DNA from 3 places in the Roseibium sp. RP-7 genome. Region 2 is predicted to be linked to each of the others. Evidence: riboswitches for the same ligand, from Rfam matches in the RefSeq annotation. Region 2 holds a riboswitch; each other region holds the start of a gene.
The links. Region 2 has a riboswitch for thiamine pyrophosphate ahead of ACVDG9_RS21720 (ABC transporter permease). Riboswitches for the same ligand answer to the same signal wherever they lie in the genome.
Positions count from the first base shown of each region.

Region 1 (9,527 bases), 1.1 Mb from region 2:
CAGCAAGAGATGGTCTAAGACCGCACTCCATTCCTTGTTTGCAGCCTCAAGCGGCAAGCCTAGCTGTCGCGAGCTTCGAGAAAGCGGCGCATGGCAACGTCACTCCAGGGGGCAAGGCGTGCCCGCGCAGCCATATGACTGTCGTAGATCCTCTGGCTAAGCGCATCCTTGCTCGCGAACTCGGACAGCACGACTGCCGAAGTCTCCCGCAAAGCATCCAGAACGTCGTCCGGATAAGGACGGACGGTAACGCCGTCCTCTTCCTGCAGGAGCTTCAGTGCGCCTGCATTCTCCCAATCGCTTTCTGCAAGCGAGCGGCCGTTTTCTGCCTTGCAGGCCTCCAGAACGATGGCGCCAAGGTCTTCCGGCAGACCTTCCAGCGCCACCTTGTTGAACAGCGCTTCACCGGTGCCGTTGGGTTCATGGAACCCCGGCGTGTAGTAGGACTTGGCTGCTTTCTGGAAACCCATTGCCCTGTCCGACCAGGGACCCAGGAATTCCGTCGCATCCAGCACACCGCTGTCCAACGCCTGGAACAACTCTGCAGGCGGCAGGCTGACTGGCGTCGCTCCAAGCCGATGCATCACTTCGCCGCCAAGGCCCGGCATACGGATCTTCAGTCCCTTGAGATCGTCAAGAGTGTTGATTTCGCGCTTGAACCAGCCCCCCATCTGGACGCCGGTGTTGCCGGCCATTACGGGCCTTAGTCCGAACGGGGCATAAAGTTCGTCCCAAAGCGCCTGGCCGCCCCCCTGCTCAATCCAGGTGATATGCTCATGCGGCAGCAAACCGAAAGGGATCGCGGTGAAATAGACCGAAGCCGGGATCTTGCCCTGCCAGAAAAACGAGGCCGTGTGCGCCATCTGCGCCGTCCCCGCCGAGACAGCCTCGAACACGCCCAGAGCCGGCACCAGTTCCCCTGCAGCATAAAGCCGAACGCGCAGGCGACCGCCGGACATCAGCTCGATCCTGTCGGCAATGCGCTGCGCCGTGATCCCGGGCCCCGGCAGGTTCTTTGGCCAGGATGTGACCATCTTCCATTCCAGCGTCGCCTGCTCCTGCGCCACCGCCGGGGCGGCCAATGCGCTTGCACCGGCGGCGGCGGAAGCCCCCAGAAGTCCGCGACGGCTGATCCGTCCGGTTTCGGTTTTTGGCTGATCGGTCATCTCACTTGCTCCAGAACGCGTGGAAATGATGGACTGGCCCGTGACCACTGCCGATGAGAAGCGTGTCGGCAGCGGCGATGGCAGCCTGAATATAGGACTTGGCAGACCTGACCGCCGCTTCCATCTCCTGCCCCTTGGCGAGACCCGAGGCAATCGCGGATGACAGGGTGCAACCGGTGCCATGCGTGTTGTCGGTCTTGATCCGCTCTGACCTGAGCCAGACCGCATTGCCTTTGTGATCCAGAAGCAGATCGGCGCTATTCGCGCCAGACCCGTGCCCGCCCTTGAGCAGAACCGCGTTGGCTCCAAGACCAAGCAGACGTTCTGCCTGCGCCTGCATTTGCGTTTCGTCTGCGGCGACGTCGCCCTGCAACATGCGGGCAGCTTCATGCAGGTTCGGGGTAACAATATCGGCCAGCGGCAGCAGCAAGGCAATCAGCGTGTCGACCGCACTGTCGGCAAGCAACGGGTCACCGGAGGCAGCCACCATCACCGGGTCAAGCACAACCGGGCCAGTCTCATGTGCACGAAGCCCTTCAGCTACCACCTCGATCGTATCGACACGCGACAGCATGCCGATCTTTGTCGCCTTGACGGCAAGGTCGGAAAAGACGGCCGTCATCTGGGCCCGCACGAACTCCGGCGGCACATCATGGATGGCGCTGACGCCAAGCGTGTTCTGCGCCGTCAGGGCTGCAATAACACTGGCACCAAAGACGCCGTTTGCGGAAAAGGTCTTGAGATCAGCCTGAATGCCGGCTCCGCCGCCGGAATCCGATCCTGCAATGGTTACCGCAATTGCGGTCATGGGAACCTCCTGGGAGTAGATGCCGAAAAGGCGGCGTCAGCCGGTCTTGAGACGGGCTTCAATGTCGCGGTCAGTCAGGCAGTAGAGTGTGTCGAGCAACTCCGGCACCAGACTGCCTGGCCCGCCTGACCGGCTGGCCGCGATTTCGCCGGCAATGTTGAAGACGGACAGTCCGCAAGCAGCTGCAAGCGCCCTGTCCTTTTCGATGCTCAGGAACGCCGCCAGAACCGCACCGCCGGCACAGCCGGTGGCCGTCACGCGTGACATCAGCGGATCGCCGTTGCGCAGCAGGAAATCCTCGCCGCGGCTCTCGACCCTGTCTTCCGGGCCAGTGACCGCAAAAACCGTTCCGGCCTCGATCAATGCATCGGCATCCGCCCGCTCCGGCAGGAGAGCGTTGAGTTCTTCCGGATTGAGCCGCACCAGATCCGGCTTCAGGCCCAGCAATTCGCGTGCATAGGCGCAGCGCACGGGAGACCGGTTGACGAAAACCGGATCGACACAAACCGGACGTCCGGCAGTCCTGGCAGCTTCGATCGCTAGCGGAATGGCTGCACGGCGTTCCTCGTCAAGGGTGCCGAGGTTCACCAGCAGTGCATCAGCCCCACCGGCAAAAGCCGCAACTTCCTCCCGCGCGATGGTCATGGAAGGAACGGCGCCGAGCGCAAGCAGCACATTGGCGGTGAAACTCTGGGCGACCGCATTGGTGATGGCGTGAACGCGCGGCGTTTTCTGTCGCACCCTTTCCAGAAGGGTGAAGACCTGTTCGGCGCTCAGGGCTTGCGTGGAAGCAGCAACGGAAAGGCTCATGACGGCTCTCCTGCGACAGAAAGCCCGTTGCCGGTATTCCGGAAAGGACGTGTTGAAGGGAGTGGTGTGTGCATCATGATCTCAAATCCCTCCGCCGGTATCAGCCGGATCAGGTTCAAGGAGTTGGCAGGCCGCCTCTCAGCCCGGTCCAGAATGGCCAGGCACCCCCATGAGATGATTGCACTGCTAACAAGCCGGCCGTGCGATTGCAAGACCCGGCTTGTGCAGAGCGGCTACTCGGCAATTGACTGGCGGGAGGAGATAGGCGATGTCCTAGTCTGCTTTCGTGAATCTGTTGCCCGGCATGCTTGGCTGACCGAACAGCCCGGCTGATGGTTCAGGTGACACGTTCGCCCCCTTCAAACACCAACTGCCCGGAGCGCCCCATGGTACCGTTTTTCGTGATGATCAAATGCCAGTTGGGCAAGACCTACCAGGTCGCCAATGCGATCGCCGATGCGGAAATTGCGTCCGAAGTCTACTCCACCTCCGGCGACTACGATCTTCTGGTGAAATTCTATGTCGACGACGGTTCGGACATTGGCCACTTCGTGAACGAGAAGGTCCACCCGATCGACGGCATTCAGGACACCAAAACCATCATTACCTTCAAGGCCTTCTGAACTCAGACCCGGAAATTTTCCATGAAACTCATTAAAATCGCCGCCCTTTGCCTGCCCCTCGCTCTTGCTCCGATCGGATCGACCGCGTCCGCGCAAGGCATGCCGCCGGAGCAGATCAAGCAGATCCTGGACCTTACCAAGGCCAACTGGGTGTCATTCCGCGACTGGCAGGGCCAGGAGCTGATCTATTTCACCCACCTGGAATCCTGGAAGTGCGGCATCGACTATGTCTTCTACGGACTGAACGACGATCCGATTGAGCAGGAATGGCAACTGGAAGCCTGTGACCCGGACAACCAGAATGTCGTTCTGAAGGACAAGCCCTACCTGGAGCTGCCCCTGGGGTCGGCACAGTCGATCAGCGTGCAGCTGATCTTCAAGGACGGCACAAAGAGCGCTGTTGAGCGGTTCGAATACAAGTCGCAGTAAGGCCGATTTCGGAAACCACCCGCATTCGCCGTCATTCCGGACAAGCGCAGTAAAGCTGCGTGCCGATCCGGGATCCAGCGCATCAGCGTGAGCAAAGCGAACTCTTCTCTCTTTGTCTAATGCCGCGCCTAAAGCGCGAAATAAGTCTGGATTCCGGATCTGCGCACAGCATTGCTGTGCTTGTCCGGAATGACGGGGAAGACAGCAGGCCCCGCCCTCTTGTCTCCCCCCCTACGAACGCGAGGGCGATGACGCCCGGCGTGCCTTTGTCCGGTCCAGCCCGAGCTTGTGTTCGCGGTAGATGACGAAAATACCGGCGGCAATCACGATCAGCGCCCCCAGCACCACTGCAGGCAAAGGCGTTTCGCTGAACACCACCCAACCGACAATGATCGCCCACAGCATGTTGACATAGTCGAACGGGGCAATGGTGGAGGCATCCGCGAACCGGTAGCTCTGCGTCAGCAGGATCTGGCCGACACCGCCCGCAAGGCCGATCAGCAGAAGCAGACCTGCCGTGGGCAGGTCCGGAATGATCCAGGCCTGACCCGGCAGCAGAAAGCCCAGCGGCAGCGTGAGCAGCGACAATACGGACGACATGCCCGCAAACCAGGTAACGATCGTGGACGTGCGCTCCGTCTCGCACAATTTGCGCACGGTGATCATGGCGAGCGCGGCAAAGCCGGCTCCTGTCAGGCCGATCAGGGCCCCGATCATCGAGTTGCTGTCCAACTCCGCGTCACCCAGATGCGGTGACAGCACAACCAGAATGCCGACAAAGCCGACACCGACTGCGCTCCAGCGATAGACCCGCACCTTTTCGCCAAGGAGCAGAAACGCCAGCACCACCACGAAGAGCGGCGATGCAAAGCCGATCGCCGTCGCATCCGGCAAGGGCAGCAGAGACAACGCGGTGAAGCCGCAAACCATCGCCGTCAGGCCGACGGACGCCCGGGTAAGATGTCCCAGCGGGTTGGCCGTTCGAAAGGCGAGCCCCAACTCCCGGCGCATCGCCACCATGATCAGCACCGGAAACAGCCCGAAGAAATTCCGTGCGAACACAAGCTCACCGATCGGCACCGTCTCTGCGGCGATCTTGAGGGCCGTTGCCATGACGAAGAACACCATGGTGGAGGCCACTTTCAGCGATATTCCGATAAGAGGTGCCTGCCGGGTCATCCCGGTAGGCGCCGGAGGTCCGGAGAAACGGGACTTCTGGCTCAAGAACGCCATGACAACTTCCAGGCCCGGCGCTCTTCATGAAGCCACGGGCGGTGCGTCGGACCGCGGAACCGCCGGGACAGAAAACTGGCTTGAACGTCTTGCGCAGACCTGACCTTAAGCTTGCGCCCCCGGTTCAGGAGTGGTGCCACCGGCAACCGCGAGCTCCCGCTCGGCAATGGAGACCTCAAAGCCTTTCAGACGTTTGTAGATGGACAGGAGCTCGATGATCGTCGTCCAGGAATTCACCAGGAACTGGAAGGACGAGGACACCTGGCTGAAGGCCGTCAGGATTTGCTGCACGATACCAAAGGTGATCTTGCCCACCACAATCGTCGGAATGAGGATGAAATAGGAGAAGATGTTGTCCGACTGAAGGTAAATGCCGCGGGCCAGGTTAAAATAGAGATAGTGGAAGTAGAGCCGGAAATAGTTTTGACGGACAAAACCGAACAGCTCGCGCAAGGTCGCCGGATTGGCGCGATCTTCATGATCTTCCCCGTACACAAGTTCCTTACGGTAGGCTGCCTCAACGCGCTGGTTGTGGAACTCCAGTCCGGGCAGCTTGATGCCGACAAGGCCGAGCAAAACCGTCCCAAACAGCGACCAGATGATTGCCGCGGTGAACAATGGCGCTGGAATTTCGCCTACGATCGGCAGGGACGAGACGTGACTTGAAAGCGCAAACAGCACCGGCAAGAAGGCAATCAGTGTCATGATCGAGTCGATGAATGCAACGCCAAGCCCTTCCATGATGGAAGCAAAGCGCATCGTGTCTTCCTGAATACGCTGCGAGGCACCTTCGATGTGGCGCACATTCGACCACTTTTCGACGTAGTAGTCGTTCATCGCCGTACGCCAGCGGAAGACGTAGTGGCTGACGAAGAAGCGCGTGAAGATGTAGAGAATGACCCAGACCGATGTAATCTGCGCGAAGATCAGCATCAGGTTGTAGAAGTCTGCTGCGGTGACACCGCTTTCCTCTCCATTGAGCGCGTTTTGCAGCGTATCGAAGAACGGTCTGCGCCAGTTGTTGATCGCGACTGACACCTGAACGCTGTAGTAGGTCATGAAAATGATCAGGGACGAGCCCCAGATCGACCAGATCTGCCAGCGGTGGTCGCGAGAGAACATCCACCAGAAACCGCCGAAGAGCAGCGTGCAGATGCCGTAATAGATATAGAACCAAAGAAAATCAGGTGTGACGAAATAGGGCAGCCCGATGGGTGGCTGCTCACCCTGTGGCGGCGTGCCGAAGCCCAGTGTTTCTGTCAGTCCTTCAGCAAACCCGTACCAGGCAAGGATTGCGGCGAGTGACCAGAGTAAGGCAGACAGGAAGAAAAGTTTGGGCTTGGGAAAGAAGGACTGAAACAACGGGAGGATCCTATTTCTTGAAGCGGAAGGATTCGCGCCACGCACCGATGAACCGCAAGATTGCGGCAAGAACCGGATAATTCATACGTTTATTTAAAAGAAACCACAGACACAATCTTGAGAACCGGGCTTTACCGGTGTCAACTTGCTGCCTGAAAGATAAAAGGCGCCTCGAAAGGGCGCCTTTTTCAGTTTCCGTTATTTTGCTGCCTGGATGGCTTCCCACACGCGAAGCGGGGTCGCCGGCATGTCGATCAGCTCGCTGACCCCTGCCCCGTCCTTCAGCGCCTTCTGCACCGCATTCATGACCGATGCACAGCCGCCGATGGTTCCCGCTTCACCCGCGCCCTTGATGCCCATGGCATTGGTGGTCGAAGGAACGTTGCGAGTCTCGAAATGAATGTCCGGCAGGTCTGCCGCACGGATCATGCGGTAGTCGAGCAGCGAAGCCGTCAGAAGCTGGCCGTCTTTGTCGTAGATCGTCTGTTCGCACAGAGCCTGACTGAGTGCGGAGGCCGCACCGCCATGCACCTGACCGGCCAGAAGAAGCGGGTTCACCGTGACACCGAAATCATCGACGATCACGTAGTTGACGATGGCAACGTCACCGGTATCCGGATCGATTTCCACCTCGCACACATGGGTGCCGTTCGGATAGGTCGCCTCAGTCTGATTGACCTCTTCGCGGGCGGTCAGGGTTTCCCCGGCGCCTGCTGCAATCTCGGCTAGTGTCACCTGCTGGTCGGTTCCGACCACACGAACCATGCCACCGTCGAGTTCAAGATCCTCGATCCCGGCCTCAAGCCGGTCAGCGGCAAGTTCCTTCACCTTCTTGACCAGCGCAATGCCCGCATCGCGGACAGACGGCAGGCCGATGGGGATGGAGCGCGACCCACCCGTGCCGCCCCCCTTGCGCACCCGGTCGGTGTCGCCCTGGATAACGTCGATGTCCTCGATGGAGATGCCGAACTGTTCCGCGATCACCTGGCTGTAGGCCGTCGCATGGCCCTGGCCGTTGGTCTGCGTACCGATCAGCAACGTCAACGTACCCTTGTCGTTGAGCTCAAGGGTGGCTTCCTCGCTGCCAGGGAAGGCACAGGCCTCGATATAGGAACAGATGCCGATGCCGCGGTACTTGCCGTGCTTCGCGCTGTCGTCCTGCCGGGCCTTGAAGCCGTCCCAGTCGGCAACTTCCAGCGCCTTTTGCAGGTGGCCGGAAAAATCGCCGGTGTCGTACATTCGCCCGGTCTGGGTCGTGTAAGGCAGTTGCTCCGGCTTGATGAAATTGCGCTTGCGGATCTCTACCGATCCGACACCGGTTTCCTCTCCCGCCTTCTCGATCAGGCGCTCGATCAGATAGGCAGCTTCCGGACGGCCCGCGCCGCGGAAGGCATCCGTCGGCACCGTATGCATGTAGACGCCCTCGACCTTCGCAAAGACGGCCGGAATGTCGTAGAGACCGGAGGTCATCGATGTGCCGACGAAGGGAATGAACGGGCCGAACTGGTGCAGATAGGCACCCATGGCAGCCTTGACGTGCACCTTGAGCCCCAGGATCCGGCAGTCGGCGTCCAGCGCCAGTTCCGCGTGGGTGACGTTGTCCCGGCCATGCGCATCCGTCACGAAGTGGTCCATGCGCTCACCCGTCCAGCGCACTGGCCGTCCAAGTTCGCGAGCCGCGACCATGCTCAGTGGGTATTCGCGGTAGCAGAACATCTTGGTACCGAAGCCACCACCGACTTCCGGCGTGATCACCTGCAGTTTGTCAGCTTCCAGATCCAGAATGCTGCAGATGATGTCACGCAGTCCGTGACCGCCCTGGGTGCCGACCGTCAGCTTGAACCGATCGCTCGCAGCGTCGAATTCGGCAACGCAGCCACGCAGTTCCATGTAGTTGGCGACGATCCGGTTGTTGACGACGTCGATGGAAACGACCTTGTCAGCCTTTTCGAAGGCAGCGTCGGCCTTGGACTGATCACCCTGACCGTATGTGAAGGCAACGTTGGTGCCGAACTCCGGCCAGACCTTCACGGCGTCCGGTGCAAGGGCCTGCTCGATCCCGACGACAACGTCCAGCGGGTCGTAGTCGATTTCCAGCATCTCGGCGGCATTCCGGGCTGCGTTGACATCGTCCGCGACGATGAAGGCAATCGCATCGCCCACATAGCGTACTTCGTCGGAGCACAGGACAGGCTGATCGGGCGCTGCGAAATTGGAGCCGTCGATCTGCTTCGGACGCGCCCGGCAAGGCATCGTCCGGCCTTCCAGCTCGGCTCCGGTGAGCACCAGCCGGACACCGTCCATCTCACGGATCTCGTCCACATTTCCAAGGCTGATGCGCGCATGCGCCATGGCGGACCGAACGACGACCCCGTGCAGGCAGCCTTCCGGCATGTAATCGCCCGTATAGATGCCCTTGCCCGTTATGAGCGGCTCATCTTCCTTGCGGCGCAATGGGGCGCCAACACCGAACTTCGGAGTGACCATCTGGTTCATGAATCTGGACCTGCTTTTATTGGGAAGACTTTCCCTTGGGAAATATCCACGCGCCGGGAGCGCCGGTTTTGTTCAACATAGTGCCCGAAAGCCGACGTGGCCAGAGGTTTGGACAATTCTGCTTCGCACAATTGTTTTTCCGGGCAAGCTGTGGGGGCTGAGACGGCTTGCTCATTCGGTGCCAGTGGCCCATCCATCGACATGAGCCAGCCCCTCCCCTGAAGCATGCGATAGGTGGGTGAGCTGCTGTACACGCGGAGAAACGCTGAAACCAAGCCGCCTCTAGATGATTTCGTCTTCGTCGAACAGCGGATCGGCCTCAAGCTGGGAAGCCAGGCTGTCGAGGGTCGTTTCAGCGTCGTATCGTTCGTTGAACTCGGCGATATGAAACAGCCCGTCCCCTTCGTTGACCACCGGAAGGTTCGTTCTGCCCACAATGAGCCCACCCAGTTCGGCCAGCACGTTCCGTTCCTTCTCGCCGAACGGATCAGAGGTGATGCCAAGCAGCATACCGGGTTCGACAACATCGCCGACCGATTTGAACGGCCGCAACAATCCCCCGGCTGGCGAACGGACCCAGTAGCTCGTCTTGCTGAGGAT
Region 1 is NZ_JBRKQA010000002.1:490,978-500,504, forward strand. It holds gene ACVDG9_RS16925 (TRAP transporter substrate-binding protein) at 60-1,166, opposite strand; gene thiD (bifunctional hydroxymethylpyrimidine kinase/phosphomethylpyrimidine kinase) at 1,168-1,974, opposite strand; gene thiM (hydroxyethylthiazole kinase) at 2,011-2,784, opposite strand; TPP riboswitch at 2,853-2,963, opposite strand; gene ACVDG9_RS16940 (Lrp/AsnC ligand binding domain-containing protein) at 3,171-3,407, shown strand; gene ACVDG9_RS16945 (hypothetical protein) at 3,429-3,836, shown strand; gene ACVDG9_RS16950 (DMT family transporter) at 4,068-5,069, opposite strand; gene sbmA (peptide antibiotic transporter SbmA) at 5,175-6,431, opposite strand; gene ACVDG9_RS16960 (xanthine dehydrogenase family protein molybdopterin-binding subunit) at 6,630-8,927, opposite strand; gene ACVDG9_RS16965 (succinylglutamate desuccinylase/aspartoacylase family protein) at 9,210-9,527, opposite strand, start outside.
Region 1: linked by a shared signal. The riboswitch ahead of thiM (hydroxyethylthiazole kinase) and the one ahead of ACVDG9_RS21720 (ABC transporter permease) in region 2 are both predicted to bind thiamine pyrophosphate.

Region 2 (9,527 bases):
GTCAAGGCTCTGCATTTCTAGAATGGCTGGCGTTCGACGGAACGCCCGCTGATCCGCTATCCGGTCAAAAAGGGTGCGTGCCCCTAATCGCGCCTTCCGGATGTACGTCAGGTGCAGCCCAAGTTCCTGGCGCTTGAGCCTTCTGCCTTTTGCAGAAGGCTCCTTTTTTCCCGACCGATCAGACTGCCGGCGCGCGGCGCTTTTTGAGGATGCGCCCGTCAAGAACGACGAGGCCTGCCAGCAGCACGGCAAATCCGCCAAGCTGAAGCACACCCAGATTTTCTCCCAGGATCAACCAGCCGAAGAAGAGAGCGCTTGCCGGGACAAGGAGCGTGACCAGCGAAGCGTTGGTCGCGCCGGCTTCGGCCAGAATCTGGAAATAGATCAGGTAGGCAAGGGCGGTTGCCAATACGCCGAGCGCGAGCACATTGAGCCAGGCCGTCAGGCTGGGATCGGCCATGGTCCAGTTACCGGCAGTCAGAAGAGCAACCGGCAGCATGAGGGTGGTCGAGCCGAGCAACTGACCCGTTGCCGTTACTTGCGGCGGCAGCGTCCTGAAGCGGCGGGCGAAGGTCGCCGCGCAGGCATAGGAGATCGCGGCACCCAGACAGCAAAGCTGTGCCCACAACGGGTCGCTCGCAAGGCCCGACAGGCTGCTCCACAACATGATGGCGACACCTGCAACACCCAGCACCACACCGGCAATCCTGTTGCCCTGAAGCGTTTCCTGTCTTGTCAGCAGACCAGCCACGATCACCGTGAAGACAGGCGTCGTCGCGTTCAGGATGGATGCGAGGCCCGCACCGATTTCTGTCTGTCCGAGAAACAGGAGAGAGAAGGGAATGGCGTTGTTCAGCAGTCCCATGACCAGAAACGGCACGGCATATTTTTTCTCCAGCCGGTTCAACATGCCACGATGCCAAAGGATCATCAGCAGGACCGTGCAGGCAATGGAAACACGCAGGAATACGAGAACAAACGGCGGGATTTCGGCAACGGCCACCTTTGCGAACAAAAAGGACCCGCCCCAGATGGCGCCAAGGACGGTCAGCATGATCCAGTTACGAAGTGGCATTGCACGATCTCTGATTGAGTGATGTTTCTCAGGTAGCACCCCACCGGAAGGAAGAACACCCGAAACGCGAGTAGAGGACTGGTCGCTTGTGAGGATGGGGCGTGATGATTTGGGGCGCCCCTTGTTCGTCGGGCCGCCAAGACCGGTGAGGTGAAGGTAGGCATTGTCCGGGCTGTCTTCCTGCTTTCGACGACGAATTGAGGCGGCCTGTCCGTTTTGTCTGTGCAAGCGTCGGTCCTGGGCTTGCGCAGTCGGTTCACTCCGGCAACAGTATCGAGGCCGCGTTTTCTTCGGCTGCTCGGAAGAGTTCTTCATTCATGACCCAGGTTGCCCCCGCAGCGGATTCCAGATCGCTTGCCGGACGTTTGACACCGTTGCTGGTTGCTGCCGCTTGCCTCCTGGGTGCGAACGGACTTTCCGTGACAATGATTTCGGTGCGTGCCAAATCGGAAGGCATGTCCGATGCGCTCATCGGGTTGCTGGGCTCGTGCTATTTCGGCGGCATGATCGTCGGTGTGCTGCTGACACCGTTTCTGATCGCGCGAGCAGGGCATATTCGCGTCTTTTCCACGCTGGCTGCAATCAGCGCCATCGCCATTCTGGCGATTGCCTTCACACCCGCCGGCTGGCTCTGGATGGTCGTGCGTCTGGTGAGCGGGGCAGCTTTTTGCGGCACGACGATGGTTCTGGAAAGCTGGCTCAATTCCATCGCCACCAATTCGTCCCGCGGGCGGATCCTTTCCGTCTACCGGATAGTCGACATGATCGCCGTCATGGGCAGCCAGTTCATGCTGCCTGCGTTCGGTCCGCTTGGTCCTGATATTCTGATCGTTCTGGCCATCCTGTTCTGTTTCGCGCTGGTGCCGATCTCCCTGACAAGTGAGCGCAATCCCGCAGCGCCGCCCGCGCGGTTCTTCGATCCGCTCATGTTGTGGCGCGTGTCTCCGGTCGCCCTTGTCGCCGTCTTTACCATCGGCCTTACCAACGGTGCGTTCCGCATGGTTGGTCCGGTTTATGCGGAAGGAATTGGACTGGGGCTTGAAACGGTTGCCGCATTCATCGCGATCTGGGTCTTTGCCGGGGCGATCTTCCAGTATCCCGCAGGCTGGCTGTCCGACCGGCTCGACCGGCGTGTCGTGCTCGGCGTCTTTACCGTCGGTGCCGGGCTGGCCTGTCTCTTTATATCGGGGTCTTCGACCCGGCTGGAGCTTTTTGCAGGCGTCTTCCTGTTTGGCGGATTTGCCCTGCCGCTCTATTCCCTTTGTGCGGCCCATGCCAACGACAATGCCGAGCCCGGACAATTCATCGATGTGGTGGCGGGGCTCACACTTGCCTATGGCGTGGGCGCCATGGCGGGGCCGTTCATTGCCTCACTGGTGATGGAGCAATTCGGCCCCTCGGCCTTCTTCCTCTATACCGCCACACTGCACCTGTCGCTCGTGGTGTTCATCTTCGCGCGGATCGTCAGCCGGGACGCTGTTCCCGCAAGCAAGCGGCATCGCTTTGTCTGGCTGCTGCGCACGTCGCCGATGATTTTCAGGCTTGCGCGCAACGACAAGCCGGATGCAGGTGAGCCACCGGCTAAATAATCTGCCGTCGCGACATTGCCGCAAATGCAGTCTAATCCGGGAAAAGTCCGTTCAGGTGCACGTCATGACTGGTCAATTGTCACAGGGGTGACCGGGCCGATCAGGAGAGCTGGCAAAAAAACCTGCTTTTGGCTCTCAATCTCCCTGCGGAGACTCGCATGAGCAGGGAAACCTGTCTATAGTCCGCGCCGTTTGCCCCGGTCCGGTTGCCGGGGCTTGTCGTGTTGGCGCCCCGGACAAGTTTCGGATGGTGCGGAAGCTGCTTCAGGAGAGCAAAGTCTAGATGGCGAATGTGGTTGTTGTCGGTTCGCAATGGGGTGACGAAGGCAAAGGCAAGATTGTCGACTGGTTGTCGGAACAAGCCGATGTCATCGTAAGGTTCCAGGGCGGGCACAATGCCGGTCATACCCTTGTCATCGACGGTGTCAGCTACAAGCTGTCTCTCCTGCCGTCCGGGGTTGCACGCGAAGGCAAGCTGTCCGTCATCGGCAACGGCGTCGTGCTGGATCCGCATGCGCTGGCAGAGGAAGTCGAACGCCTCAGCAAGCAGGGCGTCGTGGTGACGCCGGAAAGCCTGCGTGTTGCCGAGAACGCAACGCTGATCCTGTCTCTGCACCGCGAGCTTGATGCGTTGCGCGAGAATTCCAACACCGGAACGCGCATCGGCACCACCAAGCGCGGTATCGGACCTGCGTATGAAGACAAGGTTGGCCGCCGCGCTATCCGTTTGATGGACCTGAAGAACCTTGCCACTCTGCCAGCCAAGATCGACCGCTTGCTGACGCACCACAATGCGCTGCGCCGGGGGCTTGGCCAGGATGAGGTTTCCGCCCAGGCGATCTACGACGAACTTGCCAGCGTTGCGGACAAGGTCCTGCCCTACATGGACAAGGTCTGGTACCTGCTGGACGATCTGCGCCGTCAGGGCAAGCGTATCCTTTTCGAAGGTGCACAGGGCGCGTTGCTCGACATCGACCACGGCACCTATCCCTTCGTGACGTCGTCCAACACGGTCGCCGGCCAGGCTGCGGCAGGCAGTGGCCTTGGCCCGAATTCGATCAACTATGTGCTCGGTATTACCAAGGCCTATACGACACGCGTCGGTGAGGGCCCGTTCCCGACCGAACTGAAGGACGAGATCGGCGAGTTCCTCGGTACGCGCGGTCACGAGTTCGGTACGGTTACCGGCCGCCGCCGCCGCTGCGGCTGGTTCGACGCTGTGCTGGTGCGCCAGACCGTCTGCACCTCGGGCATCACCGGCATCGCGCTGACCAAGCTGGATGTTCTGGACGGTCTTGATGAAATCAAGATCTGCATCGGCTACGAACTGGACGGCGAGCGCATCGATTATCTGCCGGCTTCGCAGGGTGCCCAGGAGCGCGTGAAGCCGATTTACGAAAGCCTGCCGGGCTGGAAGGAATCGACCGAAGGTGCTCGCACCTGGGCCGATCTGCCGGCGCAGGCGATCAAATATGTGCGTCACGTCGAAGAACTGATCGGTGCTCCGGTCGCTCTTCTGTCGACAAGTCCGGAACGGGACGACACAATTCTTGTGCAGAATCCCTTCCAGGATTGAGATCTGTGACGTTAGAAGCACATTATTAAGGACTGCGGTTGCGTGCTGCGAATCACCGCACGCAACCACCTTTCGTTTTCGGCGTTCCATGTGTGTGCCGAACAAACAATCTGTGTTAGGAAAAGGGTACTGCGAGGTTCTCTGTCGCGGCGAAGTTATTGAAGAAATAGCACCGGTTTTCGAAAAACTTGCTATAAGCCTGAGAATGAAACGAAATCTCGGGCCCGCAGAACAGATCCTTGCAGTCGGCCGGTAGGCAGGAAGATGGCTGATTACTATTCAATTCTGAAGAAAACGATCGCGTCTTTACCTGAAAACAATGGTGCTGCACGCAGAAGCGTTTACAGCCGTGCGCGCAATGCCATCGTCAATCAGCTGAAAGCCTACGAGCCGCCGCTGGCGCCGTCCGAGATCACGGCCGAGCAGCTGCGTCTGGAAGAAGCCATTCGCAAGGTGGAAGCCGAAGCCGCCCGCGAAAGCCTCGGTCTCAGCCCCACTGTTCCGAAGGTCGAAACGCCGACCCCGGCGCCGCAGGTTTCCGCGCCGCCCGTGACACCGCCTTCGGCTGAGCCGGTGGCAGAGGCTGCGCCGGAAGCGCCTGCGCCTGCACCACAGGAACCTGAAACAACTGCAGCACCGGTGGTGGATACCCCGGCTCCGTCGCCCTTGAAGGAAACCCTGACACAGGCCGAAGCGCTTGGCACCGCGGCCAGCCAGGCTGTTCACCACGCCAAGGAAGCTGCCGACCCGGGCGCTGCGCCTGTGCGCCAGGAGCCCTCTTTCGGCGGACCTGTGCAGCCGGAACAGACAGATGATGGCCTGTTCGAGCCTGCGGATACCACCGGTGCGGCCGATCCCGCCGATCAGACTTATCCAGGCGAGGAAACAGCCAAGCCGAAGGACAAGTCGGCCTCCAAGAAAAGCCGCTCCAAGCGCGCCAAGCCGAGTGCTTCGGATGCGCTGCGCGGTGATTCATCCGGCAGCCGCACCGTTCCGATCGTCATTGCTGCGGGTGTCCTGTTGCTGGTGCTCCTGGGCGCCGGAGCCTATTTCCTGATGCCTGCGGGCGATGAGACGGCCGATAGCGGCAACGTGCCGGTTGCGTCTTCTTCGCAAACGCCTGTCGATACGCAGCCGGACACCACGCCGGAGCCTTCGACCGCTGCCCCTGCCGGAGAAGGTGAAGAGCCTTCGAAAAACACCGACCGCCTGTTGAACGAAGGCGAGACGGATGTGGTTGCCCCGGATGCACGCACGGTAACCACGACGACGATTACCGGACAGTCTGATTCGCCTGCGCCGGCCGATACACCGCAGGTCGATACACCAGCTTCCGCTGCGCCCGAACCTTCCCAGCCGTCCATCGTGACGAGCGGAGAAAACGATCAGTCTTCTGCGACCACCGAAAGCCCGATTGCGGTGCCGGAAGACAATCTCTCGGCCATTTCGCCGGACGAAACTTCACCGGCTCCGTCCGCTACGGCTGCGGATTCCTCGGTGCAGCGCTCTATCCTTTACGAAGAAGGGGAAGAGTCCGGCGGTGCCGGAACGGCTGCGCAAGGCGCTGTCGTTTGGGGTGTCGATGAAGAAACGAATCTGGACGGCAAGGCTCTCGCGGTTCTGAGCGCCTCCATTGAAATCCCCGAGCGGGATGTGAAGGTCGACATTCGCATCAAGCCGAATGACGATACTTCCTTGCCCGCCAGCCATCTGGTCGAGATCAAGTACGAGTTCCCGGAAAACTTCGCTCCAGGTGACGTCGTCAACGTGCCAGGCCTGGTCATGAAGCCTACGGAAGAAGCTCGTGGCGATGCGCTGATCGGCGCTTCCGTGAAAGTGTCCCCGGGCTTTTTCTGGATTGCCCTTTCCAGCTTGCCGAACGAGCAGCAACGCAATCTCGCCCTGCTGCGCGAACGCGGCTGGATCGACATTCCGATGCTTTACGAAAACGGCAAGCGCGGCATCCTGACCCTGGAAAAGGGAACCGCCGGTGCAGATGCCGTTGAAAAGGCGATCACGTCCTGGCAAGCCGGCTAAGCGCCAACCTGCCTCCTTTCAAAATCTGAAGAAGCCGCCTCACGGCGGCTTGCCTTTTTCCGTCACACAAGGCATGGTCCGGCTTGGTCCGAGGGGTGTTCCGGTTACCGGAGCTGAGATGGCGTAATGCCGAACCCTTAGAACCTGATCCGGGTCATGCCGGCGAAGGGACGGAATCCTTAGCCTATTCCCGGATCTCCATTGTCATTTTCGGCTTGTCCGAAGACGGGAGATCCTATGCGTACTTGTCTGCGACCACTGCGGTCGCCGCACATCCGAATGCCGGTATCGGCTTTCATGCGTTCCTGTTGGCCAATGGCGGCGGGGGCTGCGGGATGATGGCGTTTGTGAAAGCTGTTGCCAGGACCATACTCGGCCTGCTGCTGACTGTCGTTATCTGGGCGGCAATCGTCCATGTGTTCGACACCCAGCATTATATCCTGCCGGGTCCGGACCGCGTCTTTACAGCCTTTGTCAAACACGCAGGCTTCCTTCTGCATCATGCCGGCATCACCGCCTATGAGACGGTGCTCGGGTTTGTGCTGGGGGCAGCCGCCGGGGCATTGCTTTCCGTTCTTTTGTGGCTGTTTCCGATTGCTGCAAGATTTGCCATGCCGCCCATTCTGGTGACGCAGGCCCTGCCTGTTTTCGCAATCGCGCCGATCCTGGTGCTCTGGCTCGGTTTCGGGCTGGCCTCCAAGATCGTCGTCATCATCCTGGTCATCTTCTTCACGGTCACATCGACGTTTTTCGATGGCCTGCAGCGGCTTGACCCGGGTTTGTGCGATCTCGCCCGGCTTTATCGTCTGTCTCGCCTGAAGGAACTCTGGTTCTTTCGCCTGCCGTCAGGCTTGCCGGCGTTTGCCTCCGGCCTGCGGGTGGCCGCGGTGTTCGCTCCCATGGGGGCGATCATCGGCGAATGGGCCGGGGCAAAAGGAGGCCTTGCCTTCATCATGCTTCAAAGCAGCAACCGGATGCAGGCGGACATGATGTTCGCCGCCCTGATCCTGCTCGCGGCGATGGTGCTGATCATGCGCTTTGCCGTGAACCATCTCACCCGACTTCTTGTTCCCTGGCAGCCGCTCACCTAGCTGCCGCTCTACGGAGGACCTCATGAAAAAACAAATCCTGTCACTCGCATTGGCCGCCGGGCTGTTGGCATCGGGGCCGGTACAGGCCAGTGAGAAACTGACCTTGCTGCTCGACTGGTTCATCAATCCGGATCACGCGCCGCTGGTAACTGCGCAGACCAAGGGTTTCTTCGAGGCAGAAGGCCTCGAGGTTGAGATCATCGAACCGGCGGACCCGGCAATGCCGCCGAAACTGGTTGCTGCCGGGCAGGGCGATATCGCGGTGTCCTATCAGCCGACGCTTCATGCGCAAATCGAGGAAGAGCTGCCGCTGAAATGGATCGGTACGCTGGTGGAAACGCCCCTCAATTCTCTCATCGTGCTGAAGGACGGCCCGATACAGGAACTAAAGGACCTCAAGGGGAAGAGTGTCGGTTTTTCCGTGTCCGGCTTCGAGGACGCGATGCTGGGCCAGATGCTGCGTTCGGCCGGTTTGACCATGGATGATGTCGAGCTGGTGAACGTCAATTTCGCGTTGTCAGGCTCTCTGCTTGCCGGTCAGGTGGATGCGGTGATCGGCGCATATCGCAATTTCGAGCTCACCCAGCTCGAAATCGAAGGCAAACCCGGCAAGGCTTTCTTCCCGGAAGAAAACGGTGTGCCGATCTTTGATGAGCTGATCTATGTCGTCAACAAGGACAAGACGGACGATCCCCGCTTTGCCAGGTTCCTGGCAGCCGTGGAAGCGGCCACCATCTATCTGAGCAATCACCCGGAAGAAGCCTGGAATGCCTTCATAGAAGCGTATCCGAACCTCAATGACGAGCTGAACAGGCGGGCATGGTTCGATACGTTGCCGCGGTTCGCCAAGCGTCCCGCTGCACTTGATGAAGGCCGCTACCAGCGCTTTGCGGAATTCATGGCCGAAGCCGGTCTGATCAGCAAAGTCGTGCCGGTGGAGAGCTACACAGCCGAAATCCGCTGAGGAGTTGAAGGAACGTTGCCAAGGACAAGACGGCGCTGGAGCCAGTCTCCAGCGCTTCTGACCACCGGCAAAGAAGCTCCCTCTCTCGGTCGTCACCCCGGCCAAGCGTAGCGCGAGCCGGGACCGGGGAGGCGGAAGTCTCCGTAAGTGTCTGTGGTTTTCAGTCGATGGCGTCTGGGCTCTCCGATCCCGGATCTTCGCTGTGCTGCGTCCGGGATGACACCGGGAAGGACTTTCAAGCAAAAGAAAAGCGCTGGAGCCCGGGCTCCAGCGCTTTTTTGTTTCTTCCAGGTTCGGCTATCTCAGGCCGTGGGCTGGTCCATTGTCCGGGCGCTGTTGCGCACGGCTTTCTGAACCTTTTCGAAAGCGCGAACCTCGATCTGGCGGACGCGCTCGCGGCTGACGCCGAATTCGCCCGAAAGGTCTTCCAGCGTCATCGGGTCTTCGGCCAGGCGACGTGCTTCAAAGATGCGCCGTTCGCGCTCGTTGAGCACGTCCATCGCGTCGTTCAGCATCTTGCGACGCATGTCCAGCTCTTCCTGATTGGCAAGCAGGGTTTCCTGACTGTCGCTTTCATCGACAAGCCAGTCCTGCCATTCACCGGCATCAGCTTCCGCGCGCACGGGCGCATTCAGGCTGGCATCGCCGCCCAGACGGCGGTTCATGGACACCACTTCCTCCTCGGACACCCCGAGTTTGGTGGCAATCTCAGAGACCTGATGCGGCTTCAGATCGCCTTCGTCCAGCGCCTGGATCTTGCCCTTGAGGCGACGCAGGTTGAAGAACAGGCGTTTCTGGTTGGCCGTGGTCCCCATTTTCACGAGGGACCATGAGCGCAGGATGTATTCCTGGATAGCCGCCTTGATCCACCACATGGCATAGGTCGCGAGCCGGAATCCCTTGTCCGGTTCAAAGCGCTTGACCGCTTGCATCAGGCCGACGTTGCCTTCGGAAACGACTTCTCCTATCGGCAGGCCATACCCGCGGTAACCCATGGCAATCTTGGCGACGAGGCGTAGATGGGAATTGACTAGGCGTTCTGCAGCTTCAGGGTCTTCATGCTCTTTGTAGCGCTTGGCGAGCATGTACTCTTCCTGCGGCTGAAGCATTGGAAACTTGCGGATCTCGTCCAGATACCGGCTGAGACCGCCTTCCCCTGCTGTAAGCGTCGGAACGTTCTGGGCCATAACATGCA
Region 2 is NZ_JBRKQA010000002.1:1,549,560-1,559,086, reverse strand. It holds gene serA (phosphoglycerate dehydrogenase) at 1-21, shown strand, start outside; gene ACVDG9_RS21740 (DMT family transporter) at 179-1,075, opposite strand; gene ACVDG9_RS21735 (MFS transporter) at 1,393-2,664, shown strand; gene ACVDG9_RS21730 (adenylosuccinate synthase) at 2,948-4,240, shown strand; gene ACVDG9_RS21725 (hypothetical protein) at 4,505-6,277, shown strand; TPP riboswitch at 6,359-6,465, shown strand; gene ACVDG9_RS21720 (ABC transporter permease) at 6,523-7,368, shown strand; gene ACVDG9_RS21715 (ABC transporter substrate-binding protein) at 7,391-8,332, shown strand; gene rpoH (RNA polymerase sigma factor RpoH) at 8,635-9,519, opposite strand.

Region 3 (9,527 bases), on a different contig from region 2:
AGCCAGATAGGCTCCGTTGCCGCGGTGATTGGTCTTGGCCTTGGATATCTCGCCTTTGGTGAAGTGCCAAACTTGGCGAAACTGGCGGCCGTCGCAGCTGTCGGGGCAGGGATTGTGCTCGTCAGCAAAGGGCGCGGCGCTGGAGCTAAAAAGTCAGGCTAGTCTTGCCATACCCCTAAGAACCGATCCCGCAACTCGCGGGATCGGTTTGTCGTCTTTGGGTTCCAGGTGATTTCTCACCCCCAGAGCCAGGCTGCTCCCCGCACACCAGAGCTGTCGCCGTGCATAGCCTTGCGGATCGGTGTCTCGAAGGTATCGGAGAAAATGTAAGGCGTCATCGCGGGCGGAAGGTCGGCATAAAGCTCGTCGATATTCGACATGCCACCACCCAGGACGAATACATCCGGATCGAGCAGATTAGCCGACATTGCAAGCGCACGGGCAAGACGGCTGACATAAGCCTCGTAGACGGCGGTTGCCACCACGTCGCCGGAACGTTTCAGCGCCATGATCTCATGGCCTTTCAGCAGCGTTCCGGTCCTGTCCTTGTAGTCAAGCTGAAAACCCGTTCCCGAACACCAGCGATCGATGGCGCCCTTGTGGCCGATCCAGCTGTCGGGACCCGGATACTCCTCCGGCTTTAGCCAGGGCACGGTGATCGCTCCCCATTCGCCACCGATGCCGTTGGCACCAAGATGGGCCTTCGCGTCGATGGCAATGCCCGAGCCGCTGCCTGTACCGATGATGATAGCGTGAACGATATGCGCTCCAGCACCTGCGCCATCGGTCGCTTCGGAAACAGCCAGACAGTTTGCGTCATTCTGGATACGAACCGGGCGGCCAAGGACCCTCTGCAGGTCCTGGTCCAGGGGCTTGCCGTTCATCCAGGTGGAATTGGCGTTCTTGACCAGGCCTGTCTTGGGGGAAAGCGAACCGGGAATTCCAAGACCGAGCGTTCCCGTCTGTCCAGTTGCCTTTTCGGCCGCCTCGACCAGAAAACGGACTGCTTCCAGACAACCTTCATAGTCGTCCCTGGGTGTGTCGACCCGTTGCCGGAACAGTTCCTCGCCCTCGTTGGAAAGAGCGATGATTTCGATCTTGGTTCCACCCCAGTCAATTCCCAGCCGCATTTTCAGTCCATCCGTCTTGGCAGTTCGAAGGCAGCTGTCTGGCCGTCTTCAAGTTCGCTTGTTTGTTTTCCGTAGGTTTTGAATTTTTTCAAGATTACGGTCATTTCCTCCGCATCCAGTATCACAGGTTCACCCAGGATCAGGGCTGATAGATACTGGTCTGCCAGATCTTCCACGCCTTCCGCGGTCGACAGCGCCTTCTGCAAGGTTGCTCCACCGGCGATCTGCCCATGATTTGCAAGCAGGCAGGCGTTTCTGTCGCCAAGTGCTGAAATCATTGCCTCGGACAATCCGCGGGTGCCGAAGGTGGCGTAATGGGCGCATTCGATACGGTCGCCACCGGCAAGCGCCACCATATAGTGAAATGCAGGAATACCGCGCCGGTGACAGGACAGGGCGGTCGCGCGAGGACTATGGCAATGCACCACCGCGCCGCAATCCGGCTTCGCCAGATAGAAGTCAAGATGCATCCGCCATTCGGAAGACGGTAGTGTCTCGCCGCGGTAGCAGCCCTCCCAGTCAAGCGCGACGATCTTGTCTTCAGTCAGATTTTCGTAAGGCGTTCCCGACGGCGTCACCAAAAAACCGGATTCGGTGCGTGCACTGACATTTCCTGACGTGCCCTTGGTCAGTCCGAGACGAGGCAAGGCGCGGGCTGTCTCGATGATCGCACGGCGCAGGTCAGGTGTGTCACCTGGAAAGGTGGGCATTCGGGGCCTCTTTGGTTCTGGTTCGGGTGCGAGCGTTACGTTTGGCTGCGCGACCGTGGAAGCGGCGCTTACATGACAGGTATCCGGTTGCCTTTTCAAGGTATTGGTTTGATAAATCCCGTGCCCTTGACCACTCGGTTGAGGATCGCGGTGTTAAGGGACTGAATGGCAGGTTTCGCAGACAAGCTCAGGCATTTGCTTGGATCGGCTGCAATGTCGGCAGACCGGACGGGCAGGGGAGCGCAATCCAGTTCGAGGCCGGGGCACCGTTCCAGGGGCCCGCGCTGGGCCGAGCCGGACATGGAAACTCTGTCTGAAGGAGGCGAGCCCAGGAGGCCCGGCCTGCCAACCCGCGCGTCCAGATCTCGTAAACGTGCTCAGGTGACGCCGTACTACATCTGGGGAACCCTGGCGTTGCTGGCTGCCGGTTTCGCCGTTGGCGGCCTGTTCCTGCACCTTGCCGGGCAAGGGAGTGAGGAAAGCGTTGCAACCGCCCCCTTGATGCCTGATCCGCTTTCTTCCCTGCAGTCTCCGGCCAAGCAGGTGCTGCTGGCTCCCGAACCGGAACTGTCCGCGGAGCTGAAACGCAGCTTCCTGGGTCAGCCGGATCAGCTATGCGACGAATTACGGTCTCTGGGGCTCGGAAATCCCGGCTGGAGCCGGGCACCTTTCAGTGAAGGCCGCTGGCAATGTGCATCCGACCTGGTGCCCTTGACCACACCCAGCGTCGACTACGGCTCGACAACCCTTTTCTTTCTGCTGCGCGGCCCATCGGAAAAAAGCATCGATTATCTGCGGCTGAAGCTGGTGGTGGAGGATCCGCGCCAGATGCAGATCGGCCTTGATGCGGTCTGGCTGGTGATCGACGCCCTCTCGCTTCGGTATGGCTGGACGGTTCCGGAAGTGTTTCGCGAGGCGGTTTCCGGGTTCAGGCAACTGGAGACGACACACCGGGGCGTGCGGCTGTCGGTTTCGCCGGAAGATCCAAATCTGACGGGGGACCCGCTGGCAAGCCAACGGCTCAACATCATTCTAGACTTTGGCGAGCCGGACCTTATCCGGCCCGCCGACAGGTTCGAAAAAGCACCGCCACTGGAAAGCGGCTGGAGTGTCAGGGCCCCGGACGGTCAGGCAAGGGAATAAACTCTTCCGCATCGCCGGGTACCGTATCGAAACGGCCAAGACGCCAATCTTCCTTGGCCTGCTCGATGCGCTCTTTCGATGAAGACACGAAGTTCCACCAGATATAACGCCGGCCGTCCATCGGTTCGCCGCCAAGCACTACGAAACGGGCCGGCACGGGAGACGTGTTTTCGATCACCAGATGATCACCCGGCTTGAACACCAGCAGCTGGGCCGGATCGAAATTCTGGCCGGCGATGGTGATCTGGCCCGAGACCGTGTAAAGGCCGCGCTCTTCCCACCCGGCATCCAGCGGGATCTTCGCTCCCGGTTCCAGCGTGATATCGGCATAGAACATGTCGGACGCTGTCTTCACCGGTGCCTTGTGGCCATAAAGCTCGCCCGCGATAAGTTTGACTGAAGCGCCCTTGTCGGCAAATTCCGGCTGTTCTTCTGTGCCGTGGTGCTGGAAGGTCGGGTCAGTCTCTTCCAGGTGTTTGGGCAGGGCCACCCAGCTCTGCAGGCCGAACAGGGGACGTTTTTCCTGCAGGCGTTCCGGCCTCTCACGTTCGGAATGCACGATGCCCTTGCCGGCGCTCATCCAGTTCAGAGCACCGGGGGCAATCGCAATCTCCGTTCCAAGGCTGTCACGATGATACATCTCTCCTTCGAAGAGATAGGTAACTGTCGCCAACCCGATGTGAGGATGCGGGCGAACGTCGATACCGCCGCCGACCAAAAGTTCTGCCGGGCCCATCTGGTCGAAGAAGATGAACGGGCCAACCATCCGCCGCCTGGCAGACGGCAAGGCACGTCTTACCGAAAATCCACCGAGGTCGGATGTCCGCGGTACGATGATCGTTTCAATCGGGTCACAGCTTGCAGCATTTCCCGGTACGGGATCAGGGCAATTCAACCAGCTCATCTGCCTCTCCATCAAAGAACATTCTGTCTTGCAAACTAGATAGGGCCAGCGAAGCCGAAGTGTCCATTGAACAGTCTGTTTCGGGTTTTCATCCCCTGCACAATCTGTATAACGACCGGCCCTTCCTTGCTTTTGTTTGGTGCGACATGAAACGCGTGATGATCGTTGGCGGCCCGGGGTCGGGCAAAAGCACGCTTGCCGTTGCCCTTGGGCGGAAAACCGGACTGCCGGTCTATCATATGGACAAGATCCACTACCGCTCCGGTTGGAACGAGCGGACGCGGGAAGAGAAAGACCAGCTGACGCATGAGGTCCATCTGAAGGATGTGTGGATCTTCGAGGGCGGTCATTCAAGCACCTATGCGGAACGTATCGAACGTGCCGACACTTTCATCTGGCTCGATGTTCCGGTAATGCGCCGCATATTTCGAGTGTTGAAACGGTCGGTGAAATACAATGGGCAAAGCCGTCCGGATCTGGCCGAGGGCTGCCCGGAGCAGTTCAACTGGCAAACTGTTGAATTCCTGAGGTTCATCTGGCGAACGAGACACTCCGCCAGAGCCAAGCTGGAGCACATCTACCGCGAACCTCCGGACCATCTGAAAGTCTATCGGTTCAGCACCCTTGCCGAAATCGACGACTTTCTGGCGCGCCCCTGGCAACAAGGATGAAGGCTCATCCTGTCTCTTGACAGGTGCACCTGACGGGCGGCACAACAGGGGTTCACCCGGGGTGCCTCCAGAAGAGGCTGAGATACTGCTGGCGCACTTGCGCAGTGCAGGGACCCGACGAACCTGATCCAGGTCATGCTGGCGAAGGGAAGGTGTTCTCGGCCAGCTGCGTTCGCCACGGCAATGCTCCAACCCGGCCACCTTTCCAAGCCGAATGTCCGAAATGCGGGACCTTTTCCGGTCCTTGCGGAGATCCGTTGAATGCAAGCGGGCTATCAGACATTCCGTGATGTCGAACGACTGACGTCCACCCTGGCAGGTGAGGCGGAATGAAGGTCGGTATCAAAGGGGCGGGTGTCGCCGGTCTGGCACTGGCACATGAGCTTGTCTCGGGCGGTGTGCGGGTGGAGCTGCTGGAAAAACACAAGGATCTCACCGCCAGTGCCTCCTGGCTGGCAGGCGGCATGTTGGCGCCATGGTGTGAGCGGGAAAGTGCCGAGGAAGATGTTCTGCGGCTCGGGCAAGCCTCCATTGGCTGGTGGAGCAAGGTCCTGCCGGGACAGGTCCGGCACAATGGCACGCTGGTTGTTGCCGCGCCGCGCGATACCGGCGAGTTAAGTCGCTTTGCTTCTCGAACCAGCGGCTTTGTCTGGCTCGAAACTGACGCGCTGGGCGCACTCGAGCCGGACCTCGCAGGCCGATTTGCAAAGGGGCTCCATTTTGCCGCGTAAGCCCATCTCGATCCGCGGCAGGCCCTCACGGCATTGCGGGCAAAGGTGTCTGAAAGCGGTGCCAAGGTGAGGTTAGAGGCGCAGCATTTCACCGCGGCGACCGATCTTGTCGCCGATTGTACCGGCATGGCCTCGCCGGATCCGCATTTGCGTCCCGTACGCGGTGAAATGCTGATCCTCCACGCGCCGGATGTCTCCCTCTCGCGGCCGGTGCGTTTTCTGCACCCGCGCATCCCGGTCTATGTGGTGCCTCGTGACAACAGTGTCTTCATGGTCGGGGCAACCATGATCGAAAGCGGTGACCAGGGAGCGGTCAGCGTTCGGTCCACCATGGAACTTCTAAATGCCGCCTACAGCCTGCATCCGGGATTTGCCGAGGCAAAGATCATCGAAACCGGGGTGGGCCTCCGCCCGGCATATCCAAACAATCTTCCTCGTCTCACGTTTACCGGCAACACGTTGTCAATGAACGGATTCTACCGGCACGGCTTCCTGCTTGCTCCGAATTTTGCCATGGAGGCGGCAGACAGGATCATGCAACACCTTCAGGAGAAGTCCCTTGAAGCTAACCATTAACGGCGAACCTCAGGAAGTTGTCAGCGCGACGCTGGCTGCGCTTCTGGACGAACTGGCCTATGACCACGAGTTTCTTGCAACGGCACGCAACGGCGATCTGGTTTGTGCTGAAGAACGAAGCGTTTGCGTCCTTCAAGCTGGCGACCGTATCGAGATCCTGTCGCCGATGCAGGGAGGATGACGCCCATGTTTGAAGTTTATGGCGAAAGCGTTGCGTCGCGTTTCCTGCTTGGAACTGCCCAGTACCCATCACCCCAAATTCTGTCGGACGCGGTGAAGGTATCTGGGGCTGAAATTCTGACGGTGTCCCTTCGGCGCGAAACGGCAGGAAGTGGCGGAGGCGGCCGGTTCTGGGACCTGATCCGGGAACTGAACGTCAAGGTGCTGCCCAACACTGCGGGATGTCATTCGGTGAAGGAAGCCGTCACCACCGCAAAAATGGCACGCGACCTTTTTGGAACCGACTGGATCAAGCTGGAAGTGATCGGTCATCATGACAGCCTGCAGCCGGATGTCTTTGGCCTCGTGGAAGCCGCACGTATCCTGAGCGATGACGGCTTCAAGGTGTTTCCCTATACGACGGACGATATTGTCGTCGGCGAACGGTTGCTTGAGGCGGGGTGCCAGGTGTTGATGCCCTGGTGTGCGCCAATCGGTTCGGCGAAAGGGCCGGTCAATCCGGATGCCCTTCGTGCCTATCGCAGTCACTTCAAAGGCATCCCACTTGTTGTGGATGCCGGTCTTGGCAGACCGTCCCATGCGACCGCTGTTCTGGAACTCGGTTTCGATGCGGTGCTGCTGAATACGGCTGTGGCAAAGGCCGGAGACCCTGTCGCAATGGCTAAAGCCTTTGCAGTTGCAATTGAGGCCGGTCGCCTGGCCTATGAAGCTCAACCCCTGGAACCTCGCGACATGGCGGTTCCTTCTACCCCGGTTCTCGGAATGGCGGTGTTTGAATGAAGCTCGATCCCTTTTACCTCATCGTCGACAGTTCCGACTGGATCGAGCGGCTGGTTCCGCTTGGCGTCAAACTGGTTCAACTGCGCATCAAGGACGCTAGCGACGAAGTCCTGCGCAAGGAAATCGCAGCATCCAAGAGCGCTTGCGAAAAGCACGGCTGCCAACTTGTCGTGAACGACTATTGGCAGCTCGCGATTGAACTGGACTGCGACTTTGTCCACCTTGGTCAGGAAGACCTTGTTGATGCCGATGTGGCGGCCATTCGCAAGGCGGGTCTGAAACTTGGCGTTTCGACCCATGACGGAGAGGAACTGGAAATCGCTCTTTCTATCGAGCCCGATTATGTCGCGCTGGGGCCTGTCTATCCGACGATCCTGAAAGAAATGAAATGGGCGCCCCAAGGCGTTGAAAAGGTCGGTCGGTGGAAGCGGCAGATCGGCGAATTGCCGCTGGTTGCTATTGGCGGCCTCAATCCGGAACGTCTGCCGGGTGTGTTCGAGAACGGCGCAGATATCGCAGCCGTTGTCACCGACATCACCCGGAATGCCGACCCGGAAGCGCGCACCAGGGAATGGATAATGGCGACAGATCCCTGGCGGTAGGTTGGGTGCGTTTCGCCTTCGGCCTGGTTAAACGAAAATCGCTTTATCGCGCGCGACTTGGTCGCGCAGAAAATCCTGTGCCGTGGCAACATGGCGGAGAGGGCGTGAACTTTCATGTGTCACCATCCAGTAGGCCCGGTGAAGCTTTATCTCCGGGAGAACGGCGATCAGGTCGGCATTGTCGCGCGCGATAAAATCGTGAAGGATGCCGATACCGGCGCCGGACCTGACTGCTTCGGTCTGGCCGAGTGCGGAGGCGATTTCAAATCGCGCGGTCCAGTCTTTCAGGATCTCGGTGCCATAGTTCAGCGATGGCGAATAGAGCAGGTCTTCCACGTAGCCAATAAGATCGTGGTCGATCAGATTGCTTGCGGAGGCAGGCGCTCCCCGGCTTTCCAGATAGGTTTTTGACGCATAAAGGCCGAGCGAATAGTCGACGAGCTTGCCGGCAACCAGCCTGCCTGTTTCCGGCCTGTCTATTGTCACGGCGATATCAGCTTCACGGCGCGAGAGCGAGAAGGAGCGGGGTACGGGAACGAGCTGCACCGTCAGTCCGGGATGTTTTTCCGTGAGCTTGCCAAGCCGGGGCGCAAGATACGCAACACCGAAACCATCGGGCGCACCGATGCGAACGGTTCCGGAAATTTCCGGCGTATTGTTTGTCAGGTCGGCTTCCGCTGCCACCGCCTCGGCTTCGATCCGTTCTGCCCGGTCAAAGAAGCGGCTGCCGGCTTCCGTCAGAAGGCAGCCGGATGTTGATCTGTCGAAGAGGCGTGTGCCGATGCTGTCTTCGAGACTCGTCAGCCTGCGCGCCACCGTGGCGTGGTTGAGGCCCAGACGGCGCGCTGCCGCCAGGATTTGTCCTGTTCGAGCGATCGCGAGAAAGATGCGGATGTCGTCCCAGTTCATGTCGATTTGCTTTCCGCGATGACCAGCCACTCCGTTTTGTTTTTTCAGCTGATGTCAGATACCAGGCACGATGGCCGCCGCGTTCATGGTGGTGAGTTCACGCCTTGCTGCACACCGGCTTTTGGTAAAGTTTCAGCCGGGATGACAACCGAGGGGGAATGGACCTATCGTTTGTCTCAAACGCTTCGTGGCGTTTTATTGCATAACTTCGAAAAACGCACAACGGGTCCGGAAATCTGGTTCTTGTTTGTAGCAAAAATAAAAGTCAGAAAGACATCATCTCGGACGCTCGCCCAAAATCCTTTTGGCTGGTGTCAGGACATATTGGGAGAAACGCGACATGCGGAAGATCGGTCATTTTATCGGCGGCAAGTACGTGGAGGGAACCTCCGGCCGCTTTGCAGACGTCTACAACCCGGCAACCGGTGAAGTCGAGGCGCAGGTCGCCCTGGCCAGCCAGGCCGAGATGGACGCGGCAATTGCCAATGCTGCTGCCGCACAGCCTGCCTGGGCTGCCACCAACCCGCAGCGTCGCGCTCGCGTGATGATGAAGTTCGTAGATCTTCTCAACCGCGACATGGACAAGCTGGCTGAAGCTCTTTCCCGCGAACACGGCAAAACGATTCCGGACGCCAAGGGCGACGTTATCCGCGGTCTGGAAGTCGCCGAGTTCTGCATTGGTGCGCCGCATCTCCTGAAGGGTGAATTCACCGAAGGCGCCGGTCCTGGCATCGACATGTACTCCATGCGCCAGCCGCTTGGCGTCGTTGCCGGCATCACGCCGTTCAACTTCCCGGCCATGATCCCGATGTGGAAATTCTGCCCGGCGATCGCTTGTGGCAACGCCTTCATCCTGAAGCCGTCCGAACGCGATCCGTCCGTGCCGATCATGCTTGCTGAACTGATGATCGAAGCCGGTCTGCCGGAAGGTGTTCTGAACGTCGTCAACGGCGACAAGAGCGCGGTCGATGCAATCCTGGACGATGAAACCATCCAGGCTGTCGGCTTCGTCGGTTCCACGCCGATTGCCCAGTATGTCTATGCCCGTGCAACTGCATCCGGCAAACGCGCCCAGTGTTTTGGTGGCGCAAAGAACCACATGATTATCATGCCGGATGCCGACCTTGATCAGGCGGCCGATGCTCTGATCGGTGCCGGTTACGGCGCGGCCGGCGAGCGTTGCATGGCTGT
Region 3 is NZ_JBRKQA010000001.1:2,287,109-2,296,635, forward strand. It holds gene ACVDG9_RS10385 (DMT family transporter) at 1-162, shown strand, start outside; gene ACVDG9_RS10390 (ROK family protein) at 237-1,130, opposite strand; gene ACVDG9_RS10395 (class II aldolase/adducin family protein) at 1,133-1,840, opposite strand; gene ACVDG9_RS10400 (DUF6030 family protein) at 2,141-2,983, shown strand; gene ACVDG9_RS10405 (pirin family protein) at 2,952-3,887, opposite strand; gene ACVDG9_RS10410 (P-loop NTPase family protein) at 4,034-4,558, shown strand; TPP riboswitch at 4,606-4,726, shown strand; partial or broken gene thiO (glycine oxidase ThiO) at 4,888-5,865, shown strand; gene thiS (sulfur carrier protein ThiS) at 5,849-6,046, shown strand; gene ACVDG9_RS10425 (thiazole synthase) at 6,052-6,825, shown strand; gene ACVDG9_RS10430 (thiamine phosphate synthase) at 6,822-7,427, shown strand; gene ACVDG9_RS10435 (LysR family transcriptional regulator) at 7,455-8,336, opposite strand; gene ACVDG9_RS10440 (CoA-acylating methylmalonate-semialdehyde dehydrogenase) at 8,677-9,527, shown strand, end outside.
Region 3: linked by a shared signal. The riboswitch ahead of thiO (glycine oxidase ThiO) and the one ahead of ACVDG9_RS21720 (ABC transporter permease) in region 2 are both predicted to bind thiamine pyrophosphate.